DNA from 4 places in the Kocuria sp. HMSC066H03 genome. Region 4 is predicted to be linked to each of the others. Evidence: riboswitches for the same ligand, from Rfam matches in the RefSeq annotation. Region 4 holds a riboswitch; each other region holds the start of a gene.

Region 1 (3,705 bases), 160 kb from region 4:
GGGCGGCGGTGCGGAGGTAGTCCTCGCTGTGGGCCGTGAACCCCTTGCGCCCGGCGGTGCGGTGCTGCAGCTCGATCACCGCCTCGGCGGCGTCCGGGTGGGAGTCCGAGGCCAGGGTGATGCCCTTGTCCCGGTGGCGCCGCCACAGGTTGCGGTTGGTGCCCGTCATGGCGGCCAGGATCTGCTCCGGCTCGCGGGTGAGATCCACCCAGCGCGTGTACGCGGGCTGGATGTCCCGCGGGGACGGCCGCGCTCCGAGCCGGCGCAGACCCGCGGCGATCGCCGGTGCCGTGGCGTTCTGCCGCTGCACGGCTGCCGCGAAGGCCGTGCCCACCGGGGACGGCATCTGCGGCTCCACCCGCAACCACGCCACGGAGTGATCATGCGCGGCGTACCGCAGCTCGCGCAGCGCCTCCGGCAGAAGCTCGGGGTGCGCCAGGACCGGGCCGTACGGGGTGTACCAGACCACCCCGGCCCGGGAGCGCTCCTCGACGACGAGGGCGTGCCACCCGGCCCCGTCAAGAGTGTGAGTGCGTCGCGAGAGACCAGCCTGGAAGTGCTGCCAGGGCTCGGCCTGCAGCACGCTGGACGGGCCGAGAAGTGTGCGGGGGTCCGGTTGGGCGTGGGTGTGCCTCATGCGGGTTGCTCATCCTTGAGTGTCTGCCCCCGCTGCGAGGGATCGTCCTGGGGTCGCGGGGGTCGATCCTCATTAGATAGCCAACCTGACCGACCCGCAACATCACCCGTGCGGCGTGTTCCCATGTGACGACGGCGTGTCCAGTGGCAGCAGCCGGTGGAACGTGCCTACGCCTGCGCCCCGCAGGACGTTCGGGTCACGGGACGGTCCGCGCGGCGGGTCAGAAGTCGCGCGAGTCCTCCGGTGCTGATTCCGGGGCGATGCGCTGCAGGTGCACCCGCCGGGTGATCCGGATGCTGGGTCGGACCAGCATGAGTGCGCTGCCCAGCACGAACAGCCACGTCCCGGCGTAGACGGTGGCGTCCTGGAAGAAGAGGATCGAACCCACCAGGAAGATCAGGCCGATCAGGATGTCGTTGACGATCGACAGGGTCTCGTACCGGCCACGGATGACCAGCTCGCGGTGCCCCACACGGACCTCGATCGGCTTGGCGGCCCTGGACAGGGAGTCGGAGGTGGCGCTGGCGGAGGGAGTCACTGCTCGGTTCCTTTCACGAAGGCGCAGACCGGGCGGGCCGGCGGGAACGGCCGGTGGGTCACGCCTGCGGCGCGCACCACCGGCCGACCAGCCTACGGGAGGAGCCGGCGGCTCAGCACGCGGCGTGCTCGCCGCCGGTGTCCTCCCCTTCCCATGCCCAGGGCGTCACTGCCCCTCGACCACTGCCGGGTGCAGCAGGGCGAGCCTGCCCTGTGAAGTCGGCACGGTGGCGAGTGACGTCCCAGGATCGAACGACGCCGCGGCCCCGCTGTGCTGCAGCGTGTGGAACCGCTCCAGCAGCGCGGGGTCGTGGCACCACCAGGTCCGGGTGCTGCCGTCCGGGAACGTGGCCTGCACCGTGTTCCCGTGCGGGGCGCCCAGGTCCACCCGGACCCACCGGTCCTGGTTCCCGGAAGCCAGGCGGGCCTGGATGTAGTGAGCGTTGTGCCCCGGGTGGTAGCTCCGGCAGACGGGGTGTCCCTCCGCGTGGACGCACGGGTGTTCGGGAGTGGGAGCAGAGTTGCTCATAATGGTGACCTTTCGCAGACTTCCGCGCGGCGGGTGCCGGGCGGCGGATCTTCCTCCGGGGGCACCGGGTGCGAACAACCGGTTGCCAGCCGACCAGCCGGAGGGCTGATGGTCGGGCTTCTTGATCCGGGAACATCACAGCACAGCGCTCCGACACGCACAAGCGTCTGCGCCGTTCGGTCACGACGAGGGGCCGCCGAGCGGCACGGGAGAACCCCGTACCGCTCGGCGGCCCCTGCGCAGCAGGCCGGGTGCGGGAGGCCCGCACCACGGCCCTCAGCCGATGACCGAGTCCACCAGAGCCTTGGCCTCCTGCTGCACCTGCTTCAGGTGCTCCTCGCCCTTGAAGGACTCCGCGTAGATCTTGTAGACGTCCTCCGTGCCGGAGGGGCGGGCCGCGAACCACGCGTTCTCCGTGGTGACCTTGAGCCCGCCGATCGCCGCACCGTTGCCGGGGGCCTCCGTGAGCTTGGCGGTGATGGGCTCACCGGCCAGGGTGTCCGCGGTGACCTGCTCCGCGGAGAGCTTCTTCAGCGCCGCCTTCTGCTCGCGGTTCGCCGGGGCGTCGATGCGCTGGTACACGGGGTCCCCGAACTGCTCCGTGAGCTCCCGGTAGCGCTGGGAGGGGGTTGTGCCGGTGGTGGCGGTCATCTCCGCGGCCAGCAGCGCCAGGATGATGCCGTCCTTGTCCGTGGTCCACACGGAGCCGTCCCTGCGCAGGAACGAGGCACCGGCGGACTCCTCCCCGCCGAAGCCGATGGAGCCGTCCAGCAGACCCGGCACGAACCACTTGAAGCCCACGGGCACCTCGTCTAGGCGGCGACCCAGGGACTGCGCCACGCGGTCGATGATCGAGGAGGACACCAGGGTCTTGCCCACCCCGGCGTCACCGCGCCAGCCGTCGCGCGTGCGGTAGAGGTAGTCGATGGCCACCGCGAGGTAGTGGTTGGGGTTCATGAGCCCGGCATCCGGGGTCACGATGCCGTGGCGGTCGCTGTCCGCGTCGTTGCCCGTGGCGATGTCGTACTTGTCCCGGGCCCCGATCAGAGAGGCCATGGCCGAGGGGGAGGAGCAGTCCATGCGGATCTTCTCGTCCCAGTCCAGGGTCATGAACGCCCACTGCGGGTCCACGGTGGGGTTCACGACCTCCAGGTTCAGCCCGAAGCGCTCGCCGATCTCCTGCCAGTACGCCACCGAGGCCGAGCCCATGGGGTCCGCGCCGATGCGCACCCCCGCGGCCTTGATGGCGTCCAGGTCGATGATCTCCGGCAACGTGGAGACGTAGCTGTCCAGGAAGTCGAACGTGCCGGTGGTCTCCGCGGCCTTCGCCTCCTCCAGGGGCACGCGCCGCACGCCCTCCAGGCCCGCCTCGATCAGCTCGTTGGCGCGGTCCGCGATCCACCCGGTGGCGTCCGTGTCCGCGGGGCCGCCGTGCGGGGGGTTGTACTTGAAACCGCCGTCCGTGGGCGGGTTGTGGGACGGGGTGATCACGATCCCGTCCGCGCGGTCCTCGGGCCCGGACGCGTTGTACGTGAGGATCGCGTGGGACAGCGCCGGGGTGGGCGTGAAACCGTCCCGGGAGTCCAGCAGGGTGCGCACACCGTTGGCGGCGAGCACCTGCAGCGCGGTGTCCTGCGCGGGCCCGGACAACGCGTGGGTGTCCTTGCCCATGAACAGCGGGCCGGTGATGCCCTGCCCGGCGCGGTACTCCACGATCGCCTGCGTGATCGCAGCGATGTGGTCCTCGTTGAACGAGGTCTTCAGCGAGGAACCGCGGTGCCCGGAGGTTCCGAACACCACCCGCTGGTCCGGGTTCCCGGCATCCGGCGTGCGGTCGAAGTACGCCGCCACGAGGTCGTCGATGTCCACGAGGTCACTGGGTTGGGCAACGGTGCCCGCACGGTTGGTCATGCCACCAACCTAGTCCCGAAAGCGCGCCCCGTCAGGCCGTGCGCCGCTCGGTTTCGGGCCCCGCCCCCGCCCCGGCGGACGACGACGCCGC
Region 2 (3,705 bases), on a different contig from region 4:
ACGGAGGACACGAACTTGCGGGTGGTCTCCGCCCTCGGGTGCGCGAAGAGCTCCGCGGTGGTCCCGGTCTCCACGACCCGCCCGGAGTCCATGACCGCCACACGGTCGGCGACGGCGCGCACCACGTCCATCTCGTGGGTGATCAGCACGATCGTGATCCCCAGCTCACGGTTGACGCGTCGCAGCAGGCTCAGGACCTCCTGCGTGGTCTCCGGGTCCAGTGCGGACGTGGACTCGTCCGCGAGCAGCAGCTCGGGGTTGGTGGCGAGCGCTCGCGCGATGCCCACCCGCTGCTTCTGGCCGCCCGAGAGCTGCTCGGGGTAGTTGCCAGCGCGCTCGGTGAGCCCCACGAACTCGAGCAGCTCTGCCACCCGCGCCCTGCGGTCCTCCGGCTTCCACCCGGCCCGTTTGAGCGGGAACTCGATGTTGCCGGCCACGGTGCGGGACGTGAACAGGTTGAACTGCTGGAAGATCATCCCGATGTCCCGGCGGATCGGGGCCAGCTGGGTCTCGCTGCGGCCGTCCACCTGGCGGCCGGCCACCTGCAGGCTGCCGGACGTGATGGGTTCCAGGCCGTTGATGAGGCGCACCAGCGTGGACTTGCCGGCACCCGAGTAGCCGATGACGGCGAAGATCTCCCCGCGCCGGATGTCCAGGTCCACGGAGTCCACGGCGGTGACCGTGCGCGTGCGGCGCTTGGAGCCGGTCACGAAGACCTTGCTGACGTCCCGGAAGCTGACCAGTGTCTGCGCCTCGGGCGCCGGGCTCACTTGCTCTGCCCCTTGAGGTCCTCGGAGTAGCGGGACAGCAGGTCCTTGAGCTCCTGCTGGTCCACCTCGGTGGGCACCGCGGTGCCCTTGGTCTCCTGCTTCTCGGCCTCCAGCACCTTGTCGTCGTAGTAGAAACCCGCAACCTTCTTGAGGGTCTCGTTCTCCGCATTGGCCTGCGTGGCGGCGAAGATGTTGTCGTACACCTTGGCGCTGTCCGCGGTGGGGTCGTCCTGGGCCAGTGCCTTGTTCGGGTCCAGCCCGGCGCGGTCCAGGAAGTCGTTGTTCACCACGGAGGCGGCCACGGAATCCATGGACAGCACGGTCTGCTCCGCGGAGACGGGGCGGACCTTCACCTTGGACTTCTCGGTGTCCACGTCCTGCTCGGTGGGGGCGATCGTGTCCTTGGTGAAGGTCACCAGGCCCTGCTGCTCCAGCAGGCTCAGCGCCCGGGAGAGGTTGATGGAGTCGTTGGGAACGGCGATCTCGTCCCCGTCCTTGAAGTCGGCCACGGACTTCACGGACTTGGAGTACAGCCCCAGCGGGAAGATGGACGTGGAGCCCACGGGGGTGATCGTGTCACCCGAGTTGTTGTTGTAGTCCGCCAGGTAGGCGATGTGCTGGAACCAGTTCATGTCGATGTCCCCGCTCTTCAGGGCGGGATTCGGCTGGCTGTAGTCGCTGAAGTCCACGAACTCCACGGTGACGTCGTTCTGCGCCGCCACCTCCTTGAACGCATCCTGGACGGGGGTGGCGCCCACGATGCCGATGGTGATCTTGCCGTCGGCCATGGGATCGGTGTTCTCGGGGCCGCCGCACGCGGTGAGGGTCAGGCCCAGGGTGGTGGCCAGTACAACGGGGATCAGGCGCTTGCTTCGCACGGTGATGCCTTTCCAGGGTCGGGATACGGATGCGCGGAGCAAACAGTCCCACCTGGATGAGGGCAATGATCAGACACGTGCCATTCGAGGAAAACCGCACTTGCCGTGATCTGTTCGAACCGCGGCCGGATGGTCATCTGGGGCACCCCGCTACGGGAGAGGGTTGCCGTCCGGCCAGCCAGAGCTTCGCGCCGGATCTCGTCATCCGCCCAGAACTGTAGCACGGTGCTCGCAGGTTCCCGTACCGCCGGACGACGCCGCCCGGTCCGCCCCCGTCCGCACGGCGTCATCGCGTGCCACGGCGCACCCCGGGGCCGCGCCTGGCTCCCTCCCCCCCCTCGAGCGCCCCCCCGGGCATGGCGACGCCCGCAGTGGGAGTTCGGACTGGCAGACCGGTTCAGCGACCTCCCGCGATCCGTTCGTCCGCGCGCGCCCTGGCCCACGTCTCCGCCTCGAGCACGTCCTCCAGGCGGGGTTCGCGCACGCCGTCGTGCTCGTCGACCACGCGCGAGACCAGCTCGACGATCTGCAGGAATCCGAGCTCCCCGCGGTGGAACGCGTGCACCGCCTGCTCGTTCGCGGCGTTGAACACCGCGGGCCACGTGCCGCCGAGCCCCCCGGCGTGCTTGATCAGCTCCACGGCGGGGAAGGCCTCGGCGTCCAGCGGCTCGAAGGTCCACTCGGCGGCGCGCGTCCAGTCGCACGCGGCGGCCGCACCCGTGACCCGGTGGGGCCACGCGATGCCCAGCGCGATCGGCAGCCGCATGTCCGGCGGCGAGGCCTGCGCGAGAGTGGAGCCGTCCGTGAACTGGACCATGGAGTGCACCACGGACTGGGGGTGGACCGTCACGTCGATCCGCTCGAGCGGGACGTCGAAGAGCAGGCTGGCCTCGAGCACCTCGAGGGCCTTGTTGACCAGGGTCGCGGAATTCGTGGTGACCATGGGGCCCATGTCCCAGGTGGGGTGCCGCAGGGCCTGCTCGGGGCTCACGTGGGCCAGCTGCTCCCGGGTCATGCCGCGAAACGGTCCCCCGGACGCCGTGAGCACCAGACGGTCCACCTCCCCGGCCGTCCCGGAGCGCAGCGCCTGGGCGATCGCGGAGTGCTCGGAGTCCACGGGGATCAGCGCATCCGTGAGACCCGTGGCCGCGGCGGCCGCCGTGACCAGCGGACCGCCCGCGATCAACGACTCCTTGTTGGCGAGCGCCACCCGGCGCCCGACCTCCAGGGCCGCCAGCGTGGGCTCCAGACCGATGCTTCCGGTGATGCCGTTGAGGACCACGTCCGCGCCCTCCCACGCGGCCACCTGTGCGGCGGCTCGGGGGCCGTGGAGGATCTCGGGCCGCGGCGCCGGGGAGCGTGCCGCCCGGGCGGCGTCGTCGATCAGCTCACCCAGCCGGGCGGCGTCCTGCGCGGACCCGCTGGTGGCGACGGCCGCCACGCTGAAGTCCACCGCCTGCTGCGCGAGGAGCTCGAGGTGGCCCGCACCCGCGGCGAGGGCGAGGACCTCGAAGGGCGGGTGGGTGGCTCCGCTCTCCGGACGGGCCAGGCGGGCGGCGGCTCCGACCACCTCGAGCGCCTGCGTGCCGATGGACCCCGTGGAGCCGAGAACCACCAGACGGCGGGGAGCCTCACGGGTGGCGCGGTCGAGGTCGGGAGTCATGGCTGCGGAGGTCATGGCACCAGTATGACGCGCCCGTCCGACCAGGCCTTCCCCGCCCAGGGTTCTGGCACGCCCGAGATCCGCCCTAGCCACCGGGGGTTGTCGTCACGGCCCTGGACAGACGGCAAGGGCGCCACCCGAGGGTGACGCCCTTGCCCAATGGTCCTCTCGGACCCGTGCGTGTCAGCGGCGACGGCCGACGACGAAGCCGTAGATCAGCAGCACGATGATCGCGCCCACGATGGACGTGATGATGGTGCCGAAGCTGATGCCGTCGATGCCGTTGCTCAGACCCGGGATGAACGACCCGAGCCAGCCGCCCAGCAGGGCGCCCACGATGCCGAGGATCATGGTGACGATGATCCCGCCACCCTGCTTGCCCGGCAGGATCAGC
Region 3 (3,705 bases), on a different contig from region 4:
CACTGACCCGGGCGTTCGCGGCGATCACCGCGCACGCCGCCACCCGCTCCGGGTGGCACACCGCCCACTCCAGCGCGCGGGCACCGCCCATCGAACCGCCCACCACGAGCCGCCACCGCCGGATCCCGAGCCGGTCCGCGAGCCGCGCCTCCGCGGCCACGGTGTCCCGCACGGTGACGCGTGGGAAGCGCGAGCCCCACGGTGCGGCGTCCGGCGCGAGGCTCGCCGGGCCGGTGCTGCCGTGGCAGCCGCCCAGGATGTTCGCGCACACCACGAACCAGCGGGTGGTGTCGATGGCCGCTCCCGGTCCGATGAGCCCGTCCCACCAGCCGCCGGTGTCCGCCGCGACACGGTGCCCGGCCATGTCGAAGGGCGCTGTGTCCCCGTACCCCACGGCCGTGCCGCGCGCCGCGTGCGAGTCGCCCGTGAGCGCGTGCTCGACCAGCACCGCGTTGGAGCCGTCCGGGGCCAGCTCACCCCACGTCTCGTAGGCCAGGCGCACGTCCGGCAGCCGGAACCCGGACTCCGGGGTGAGCTCCCCGATCTCTGCGGCCCGCACCACACCGTCCCGGCGCACCGCCGGGGCTGTCTGCACCACGGTCATGCCGCGGGCTCGGCGGCCACGTCCGCACGCGCCGTCGACGACGCCGCAGGGCCGCCTTCCGCGCCGGTCCCGGCAGCCGCGGCGGGCTCCGCACCGGCGTCCGCGATCGGCTCCATGCTTCCCAGGGGCCGGTCCGCCGGTGAGGTCGCCGGGTCCCGATCGCCCCGCTCGTGGGTCGACTCCTGGGTGCCCGGTGCCGCGGCCACCGCTGCGAACCCCGCTTCCAGGTCCGCCAGGATGTCCTCGATCCCCTCGGTGCCCACCGAGAGCCGCACGAAGCCCGGCTCCACGCCCGCCGCGAGCTGCTCGTCCTCGGAGAGCTGCGCGTGCGTCGTCGACGCCGGGTGGATCACCAGGGACCGCACGTCCCCGATGTTCGCCACGTGGGAGTGCAGGCTCAGCGCGTCCACGAACGCGATCCCCGCCTCCTTGCCGCCCTCCAGCACGAAGCCGAGCACGGAACCCGCCCCGCGCGGTGCGTACTTCCGCGCGCGCTCGTGCCACGGCGAGGACGGCAGCCCCGCGTAGGACACCGAGCGCACCTCGGGGCGGGACTCGAGCCACTCGGACACCCGCTGGGCGTTGGCCACGTGGCGCTCCACGCGCAGGGACAGGGTCTCGATCCCCTGCTCGATGAGGAACGCGTTGAACGGGGAGATGGACGTGCCCAAGTCCCGCAGCAGCTGCACCCGGGCCTTCAGGACGTAGGAGAGGTTCACGCCGAAGGCGCCGTCCGCGCCCAGGTCACGGGCGTACACCAGACCGTTGTAGGTGGGGTCCGGCTGGTTGAAGCCCGGGAACCGCTCCGGGTCCGCGCCGTAGTCGAAGCGCCCGGCGTCCACGATGAACCCACCGATCGCGGTGCCGTGCCCGCCCAGGAACTTGGTGCCCGAGTGCAGCACGATGTCCGCGCCCCACTCGATGGGCCGCACCAGGTACGGGGTGGCCACTGTGTTGTCCACGATCAGCGGCACCCCGGCCTCGTGGGCGATCCCGGCAACGGTCTCCACGTCCAGGACGTCGTTGCGGGGGTTGGGGATCATCTCCCCGAAGAACGCCACGGTGGTGGGGCGCACGGCGTCCCGCCACTGCTGGGGGTCGTCCGGGTCCGCCACGAAGGTGGTCTCCACGCCCAGGCGCGGCAGCGTGTGCTTGAGCAGGTTGTAGGAGCCGCCGTAGAGGGACGGGCTGGCCACCACGTGCGTTCCCGCTCCGCCCAGGTTGAGCACCGCGAGCGTGGCCGCGGCCTGCCCGGAGGAGACCATCAGGGCTCCCACCCCGCCCTCCAGCGAGGCGAGGCGCTTCTCCACCACCTCGGTGGTGGGGTTGGTCAGGCGGGAGTAGATGGGGCCCATGTCCTGCAGCGCGAAGCGCGCGGCGGCCGTGTCCGCATCCGGGAACACGAAGGACGAGGTCTGGTGGATGGGCAACGCCCGCGAACCCGTCACGGGGTCGGGGTTCTGGCCCGCGTGGATCTGGCGGGTCTCGAACGCCCAGTCCTGGGAGTTGTCGGGGGTGGGTGCAGTGCTCATGGCCGTGCTCCTTCTCGGAAGGATCAGGGGCCAGGCGACCGTCCGCACGGTGCCCGTACGAACGGGCGACCGGTGGCCCGCGCTTGCCGTGGACGTCGGACGACGTCACGGCCAGGTCTTCACCCAGGGCACCCCGCCGCGGTAGGGAGGGTTGCCGGTCAGCAAGCTGGGGCTTGGCGCTGACTCTCGTGACCTAGACCTCAAGTGTGGGAACCGGGGGGCCGCCGCGTCAAGTTCGGTGTCCGCAGTGTTGCACCCGCCGATTTGGACCCCCGTGTGACGGGTGCCACCATGACTGCATGAAGCTGGACCACGTTTCCTTCGCAGCGCAGCCGGACGGGCTGGAGGCCACCACCGAGCGGATAGCGGACCGCCTGGGGATCGAGCCCGTGAAGGGCGGCGTGCACCCCCGGTTCGGCACGCAGAACATGATCCTGCCGCTCACGGACCACCAGTACGTGGAGGTCGTGACCGTCCTGGAGCACCCCGCCGCGGACAAGGCGCCGTTCGGTCAGGCCGTCCGCGCGCGTTCGGAGGCTGGCGGCGGCTGGCTCGGGTGGGTCGTGGAGGTCCCGGACCTCGCCCCGTTCGAGCAGAAACTGGGCCGCCCCTCCGTGCCGGGCGGCCGGATCTTCCCGGACGGCCGCCGCCTGGACTGGCACCAGATCGGCGTCAAGGGCCTGATCGCGGATCCGCAGCTGCCGTTCATGATCCACTTCGACTCCGCGGACGAGATGCACCCCTCCCAGGCGCGGCTCACGGACGTCCGGCTGACCGGCATGGACATCGCCGGCTCCCCCGAGCGCGTCACGGACTGGCTCGGTGGCCCTGTGGAGGACGTCCTGCGCTCGGTGGACGTCACGTGGTCCGCTCCCCACGGCACGCCCGGTCTCATGGCGGTCACCTTCGGCACGCCGGACGGGCCCGTCACCATCTGATCCGGCGGGGCACGACGCCGCCACCCACCCAGGCGGTCAGCCCGCCAGGAGCTGCGGTGCGAGGAAGCCGACTGCGTCCAGCAGGAAGTGCGCGACCAGAAGCGGCATCACACGCCCGTACCGGCGGTAGCACCACACGAACACGAGCCCCATGACCAGGTTGCCCAGCGCCGGTCCCACCCCCTGGTACAGGTGGTAGCTCGCCCGGAGCACCGAGGACACGATCGCCACCGTCCACCACGAGCGGCCCAGCCGCCGCATCCGTTCCGCGAGGAACGCCACCACGATGATCTCCTCCACGAGCGCGTGCCGCAGGGCGGTGAGCAGCAGCAGCGGAACCGTCCACCACGTGTTCTCCAGGGTGGACGTGGTGATCTCCGCCGTGATCCCGAGCGCCCGCCCGGCCTGGTAGAGCACGAGGGTCCCACCGCCCATCACGGCGAACAGCGCGAGGCCCCGGGCGGCGTCGTGCCCCGGGCGGCGCGCGTCCGCACCGATGCCGCGCAGGACCGCGGGGATGCGGGAGGTGGTTCCCGCCAGGAACCACAGGGCGAGCACCACGGGCACGATTGCGAAGCAGATGCTGGTGAGGCGCCGCAGCGCGTCGATCACCGGAACCGGGCTGAGGGGC
Region 4 (3,705 bases):
AACACCCAGCCGCAGGACGCGGCCCGCGTGTTCGTCTCCGGCGGCGGTCAGCGGATCGGCGGCGCGCTGGACCGCATCACGTTCGGCGGCGAGGACGTCAAGACGGTCTTCCAGCAGCTGCAGGACGAGACCCAGAAGATCATCGACTCGGACATCAAGCCCAAGCTGTGATCCTCCGCGGGTGGCGGCCCCTCTCGGGGCCGCCATCCGGGGCCCGCCCCGAACGGCCCCCGCACCACTGAGCGCCACGGCGTGCCCGCAGCCGCCGTCACGCCGGAGCGCCGATTCCGTCCCCACCGTCACCATCCGAGAGCCTGAGGAGCACCATGGCCACCGTCGAGTACAAGCACGCATCCCGCATCTTCGACCCGGGCAAGCCCCCGGCGGTGTCCCAGCTCGATCTCAGCATCCGTGACGGTGAGCTCCTGGTCCTGGTGGGCCCCTCCGGCAGCGGCAAGTCCACGGCCATGCGGATGCTCGCCGGTCTCGAGCCCGTGGACGAGGGGGCCGTGTTCATCGACGGCCGCGACGTCACGGGCACCCGGGCCCGCGACCGGGACGTGGCCATGGTGTTCCAGTCCTACGCCCTGTACCCCAACATGACCGCGCGGCAGAACATGTCCTTCGCGCTGGAGAACGAGAAGCTGGACCGCGCCGAGATCGAGCAGCGGGTGGAGCGCGCCGCCGCCATGCTGGAGCTCGGGCCCCTCATGGACAAGCGTCCCGCGGCCATGTCCGGGGGCCAGCGGCAGCGTGTGGCCATGGGCCGCTCGATCGTGCGCAACCCCAAGGTGTGGTGCATGGACGAGCCGCTGTCCAACCTGGATGCCACGCTGCGCGTGTCCACCCGCGCCCAGATCGCGGACCTCCAGCGGGAGCTGGGGGTCACCACCATCTACGTGACCCACGACCAGGTCGAGGCCATGACCATGGGCGACCGCGTGGCCGTGCTGCGCGACGGACAGCTGCAGCAGGTGGCCGATCCGATCCACCTCTACGAGCACCCCGCGAACGTGTTCGTGGCCCGTTTCATCGGGTCGCCGGCCATGACGATCGTGCACGACGTCCCCGTCCGGGACGGCCACGCGGTCCTCGACGCCGCGAGCGGGCTGCGGGTGCCCGTGCCGGCCGAGTTCTCGGCGCACGTGCGGGACACCGTGACCGTGGGTGTCCGTCCGGAGTCGTGGGAGATCACGGGCGAGGGTGACGCGCCGGGGACCCCCGCTCTGCCCCTGCGGGTCCACCTGGTGGAGAAGCTCGGCTCCGAGGCGTTCATCCACTGCGTGCTGCCGGGCACCTCGGACCCCGGGACCGAGGACGCCCGCGCCATGCGGCTGGAGAAGGGCCGCGCGACCGTCCGCGTGGACAAGTTCCTGCAGATGGAGGCTGGATCCACGATCCACGTGCGGCCGAACGCCCGGGAGACGTGCTTCTTCGACCCCGCCTCCGGCGAGAACCTGGAGGTCGTGGTCGGGCGCTGAACACGCGTGTGTCCCCGGGGTCCGGCCCCGGGGACACGCCGTTCCGGGCCGTGCGCCTTCCACGGCGCGGGGCCCTCGTGCTACCGTCTCACCCACCAAAGGATCATGAGACCCGGCGAAAAGCTCTGGCTGGCCGGGCGGCAACCCTCCTGCTGTAGTGGGGTGCCCCAGATGACGATCCGGCCGCCGCGCAACCGCGTGGCTGGCAAGTACGGCGCACGGGGTCCACCTCCGGCGTCCTACCGCCGGAGGTTTTCTCAGATGCCCGTCACACCGCCGACCGCCCGCGCCGAGGACAGGCCGAAGCTCGTGGCCGCGCCCCGCGCCGCGGACCAGTCCGCTCCCGCGCCAGGCGGCCACCCCGCCGCCGCAGCCACTCCCGTGGCCCCCGCCGCCGGGACGACCTCCTCCGAACCGCCCGCGGGCACGTCCTGGCTGGTGCGCCGCCCCCGGCGCTCCACGCTCGTCTCCTTCGAGGTGTTCCCGCCCCGCCCCACCGCGGACCCGGACACCGTGTGGCGCAGCATCGACGCCATGGCCCAGGCCGGGCCCGACTTCTTCTCCGTCACGCACGGCCACTCGGGTGGTCGTGGTGTGTCCCGCGAGGCGCTGCGCCATCTGCGCCGCACCACCAGGACCCCCGTGATGGCCCACTTCACGTGCGGGGGCACCGACCGCGCGGGGCTGGAGCGTTCGGTGGAGCAGCTGCTGGACGACGGCGTCCGGGACCTCCTCGCGCTGCGCGGGGACCCGCCCCTGGGCGCCGGGCAGTGGCGGACCCCGCCCGGTGGGATCGGCCGGGCCTCGGAGCTGGTGCGGCTCATCCGGGACGTCGAGCGGCGTCGTTTCGGGGACGGGTTCCGCCCCGGGACTCGGCCGCTGTCCGTGTCGGTGGCGTGCTACCCGTCCCCCGCCCGGGGGCGTGACCCCGAGGCGGATCTCGCGTCCCTGTGGGAGAAGCAGGAGGCAGGGGCGGACTACGCGATCACGCAGGTGCTCTACGAGCCCGAGGACTACGCGTCGTTCCTGGAGCGGGCGCGCTCCGAGGGGATCCACATCCCGGTGGTCGCGGGTCTCATGCCCCTGACCAACCCGAAACGGTTGCAGCGGATGACGGAGATCACCGGAGTGCCCGTTCCCGAGCGGCTCACCCGGTTCCTCACCGCGGACTCCCCCGAGGAGCTGCGGCACCGGGGCACCGCGGCCACGCTGTCGCTGATCGACGACCTCCTGGACCTGGGCTGCGCCGGCTTCCACCTCTACACGTTCAACCGCCCGGACGCGGCGCTCACCATCCTGGAGCACCTGCGCGTGCGGGACGCGGCCCGCGAGTACCGGGGCCGCAGCCCCGCGGCCTGACCGTGCGGCGTCGTGCGCCCCGCCCACCGCGGAGCCGCACGCACGGCTCTGCCCACGCGCGCTGGAGCACGTGCCCCGGTACGCCCGCCGCACCAGTCACGCCCAGTGACCCCGTACAGCACCGTCGCCGGCCCACCCGCGACGCGGCTGCCTCACACCCTGTTCACGCCACCACACCAACCCTCGCGAGGAGAGATCATGACCGTCACGAATTCCACCCCCCTGCCCAGCGCCACGATCCTGGGCTACCCGCGCATCGGCCCGGACCGGGAACTCAAGCGGGCACTCGAGGCCCACTGGGCGGATCCCGCACGGCACCCGGCCCAGACCGTCCTGGACACCCTCGGCGACCTCCGGGAGCGCACGACCCTCAGGCTGCGCGAGCTGGGGCTCACGCAGGACTGCGCGGTGCCGTCCGAGGGCTTCGCCGTGGACCACGTCCTGGACACCGCACTCGCCCTGGGTGCCGTGCCGGCCCGGTTCCGGGCGGAGGGCCTCCTCCCCGCCGCGCCGGACACCGAGCGAGGGATCGAGCTGATCACGGCCCTGTCCCGGGGGACGGACGATCGGGAGCCGCTGGAGCTGACCAAGTGGTTCGACACCAACTACCACTACTACGTCCCCGAGCTCGATCCGGGCACCGCCCTGCGGGCGCACCCGGAGAGCCTGGTCTCCCGGTACAGGGACACCCAGCGGCGCACCGGCGTGCGGACCCGCCCCGTGCTGGTGGGCCCCGTGACCTTCCTGCTGCTCTCGCGCCCGGAAACCCCCGTGGCCCACGGCGCTCGGGTGGACCCCCTGGCCGGGCTCGACGACGTCCTGGCCCAGTACGTCTCGATCCTCAGCTCTCTGCACGCGGCCGGTG

The links. Region 4 has a riboswitch for S-adenosylmethionine ahead of HMPREF2833_RS02250 (methylenetetrahydrofolate reductase). Riboswitches for the same ligand answer to the same signal wherever they lie in the genome.
Region 1: it holds a riboswitch for S-adenosylmethionine, as region 4 does, so the genes downstream of both, HMPREF2833_RS02970 (hypothetical protein) here and HMPREF2833_RS02250 (methylenetetrahydrofolate reductase) in region 4, are expected to answer to the same signal.
Region 2: it holds a riboswitch for S-adenosylmethionine, as region 4 does, so the genes downstream of both, HMPREF2833_RS01255 (MetQ/NlpA family ABC transporter substrate-binding protein) here and HMPREF2833_RS02250 (methylenetetrahydrofolate reductase) in region 4, are expected to answer to the same signal.
Region 3: it holds a riboswitch for S-adenosylmethionine, as region 4 does, so the genes downstream of both, HMPREF2833_RS01015 (bifunctional o-acetylhomoserine/o-acetylserine sulfhydrylase) here and HMPREF2833_RS02250 (methylenetetrahydrofolate reductase) in region 4, are expected to answer to the same signal.

The regions. Positions count from the first base shown of each region.
Region 1 covers NZ_KV807505.1:167,001-170,705, forward strand. The annotation lists gene HMPREF2833_RS02960 (lipid II:glycine glycyltransferase FemX) at 1-637, opposite strand, end outside; gene HMPREF2833_RS02965 (YrhK family protein) at 858-1,175, opposite strand; gene HMPREF2833_RS02970 (hypothetical protein) at 1,341-1,703, opposite strand; SAM riboswitch class IV at 1,715-1,830, opposite strand; gene pgm (phosphoglucomutase (alpha-D-glucose-1,6-bisphosphate-dependent)) at 1,980-3,614, opposite strand.
Region 2 covers NZ_KV807503.1:295,790-299,494, reverse strand. The annotation lists gene HMPREF2833_RS01260 (methionine ABC transporter ATP-binding protein) at 1-770, opposite strand, end outside; gene HMPREF2833_RS01255 (MetQ/NlpA family ABC transporter substrate-binding protein) at 767-1,648, opposite strand; SAM riboswitch class IV at 1,740-1,854, opposite strand; gene dxr (1-deoxy-D-xylulose-5-phosphate reductoisomerase) at 2,046-3,326, opposite strand; gene HMPREF2833_RS01245 (GlsB/YeaQ/YmgE family stress response membrane protein) at 3,495-3,705, opposite strand, start outside.
Region 3 covers NZ_KV807503.1:239,920-243,624, reverse strand. The annotation lists gene HMPREF2833_RS01020 (homoserine O-acetyltransferase MetX) at 1-604, opposite strand, end outside; gene HMPREF2833_RS01015 (bifunctional o-acetylhomoserine/o-acetylserine sulfhydrylase) at 601-2,136, opposite strand; SAM riboswitch class IV at 2,211-2,330, opposite strand; gene HMPREF2833_RS01010 (VOC family protein) at 2,436-3,074, shown strand; gene HMPREF2833_RS01005 (CPBP family intramembrane glutamic endopeptidase) at 3,111-3,705, opposite strand, start outside.
Region 4 covers NZ_KV807505.1:2,346-6,050, reverse strand. The annotation lists gene HMPREF2833_RS02260 (ABC transporter substrate-binding protein) at 1-171, shown strand, start outside; gene HMPREF2833_RS02255 (ABC transporter ATP-binding protein) at 327-1,481, shown strand; SAM riboswitch class IV at 1,583-1,699, shown strand; gene HMPREF2833_RS02250 (methylenetetrahydrofolate reductase) at 1,743-2,840, shown strand; gene metE (5-methyltetrahydropteroyltriglutamate--homocysteine S-methyltransferase) at 3,039-3,705, shown strand, end outside.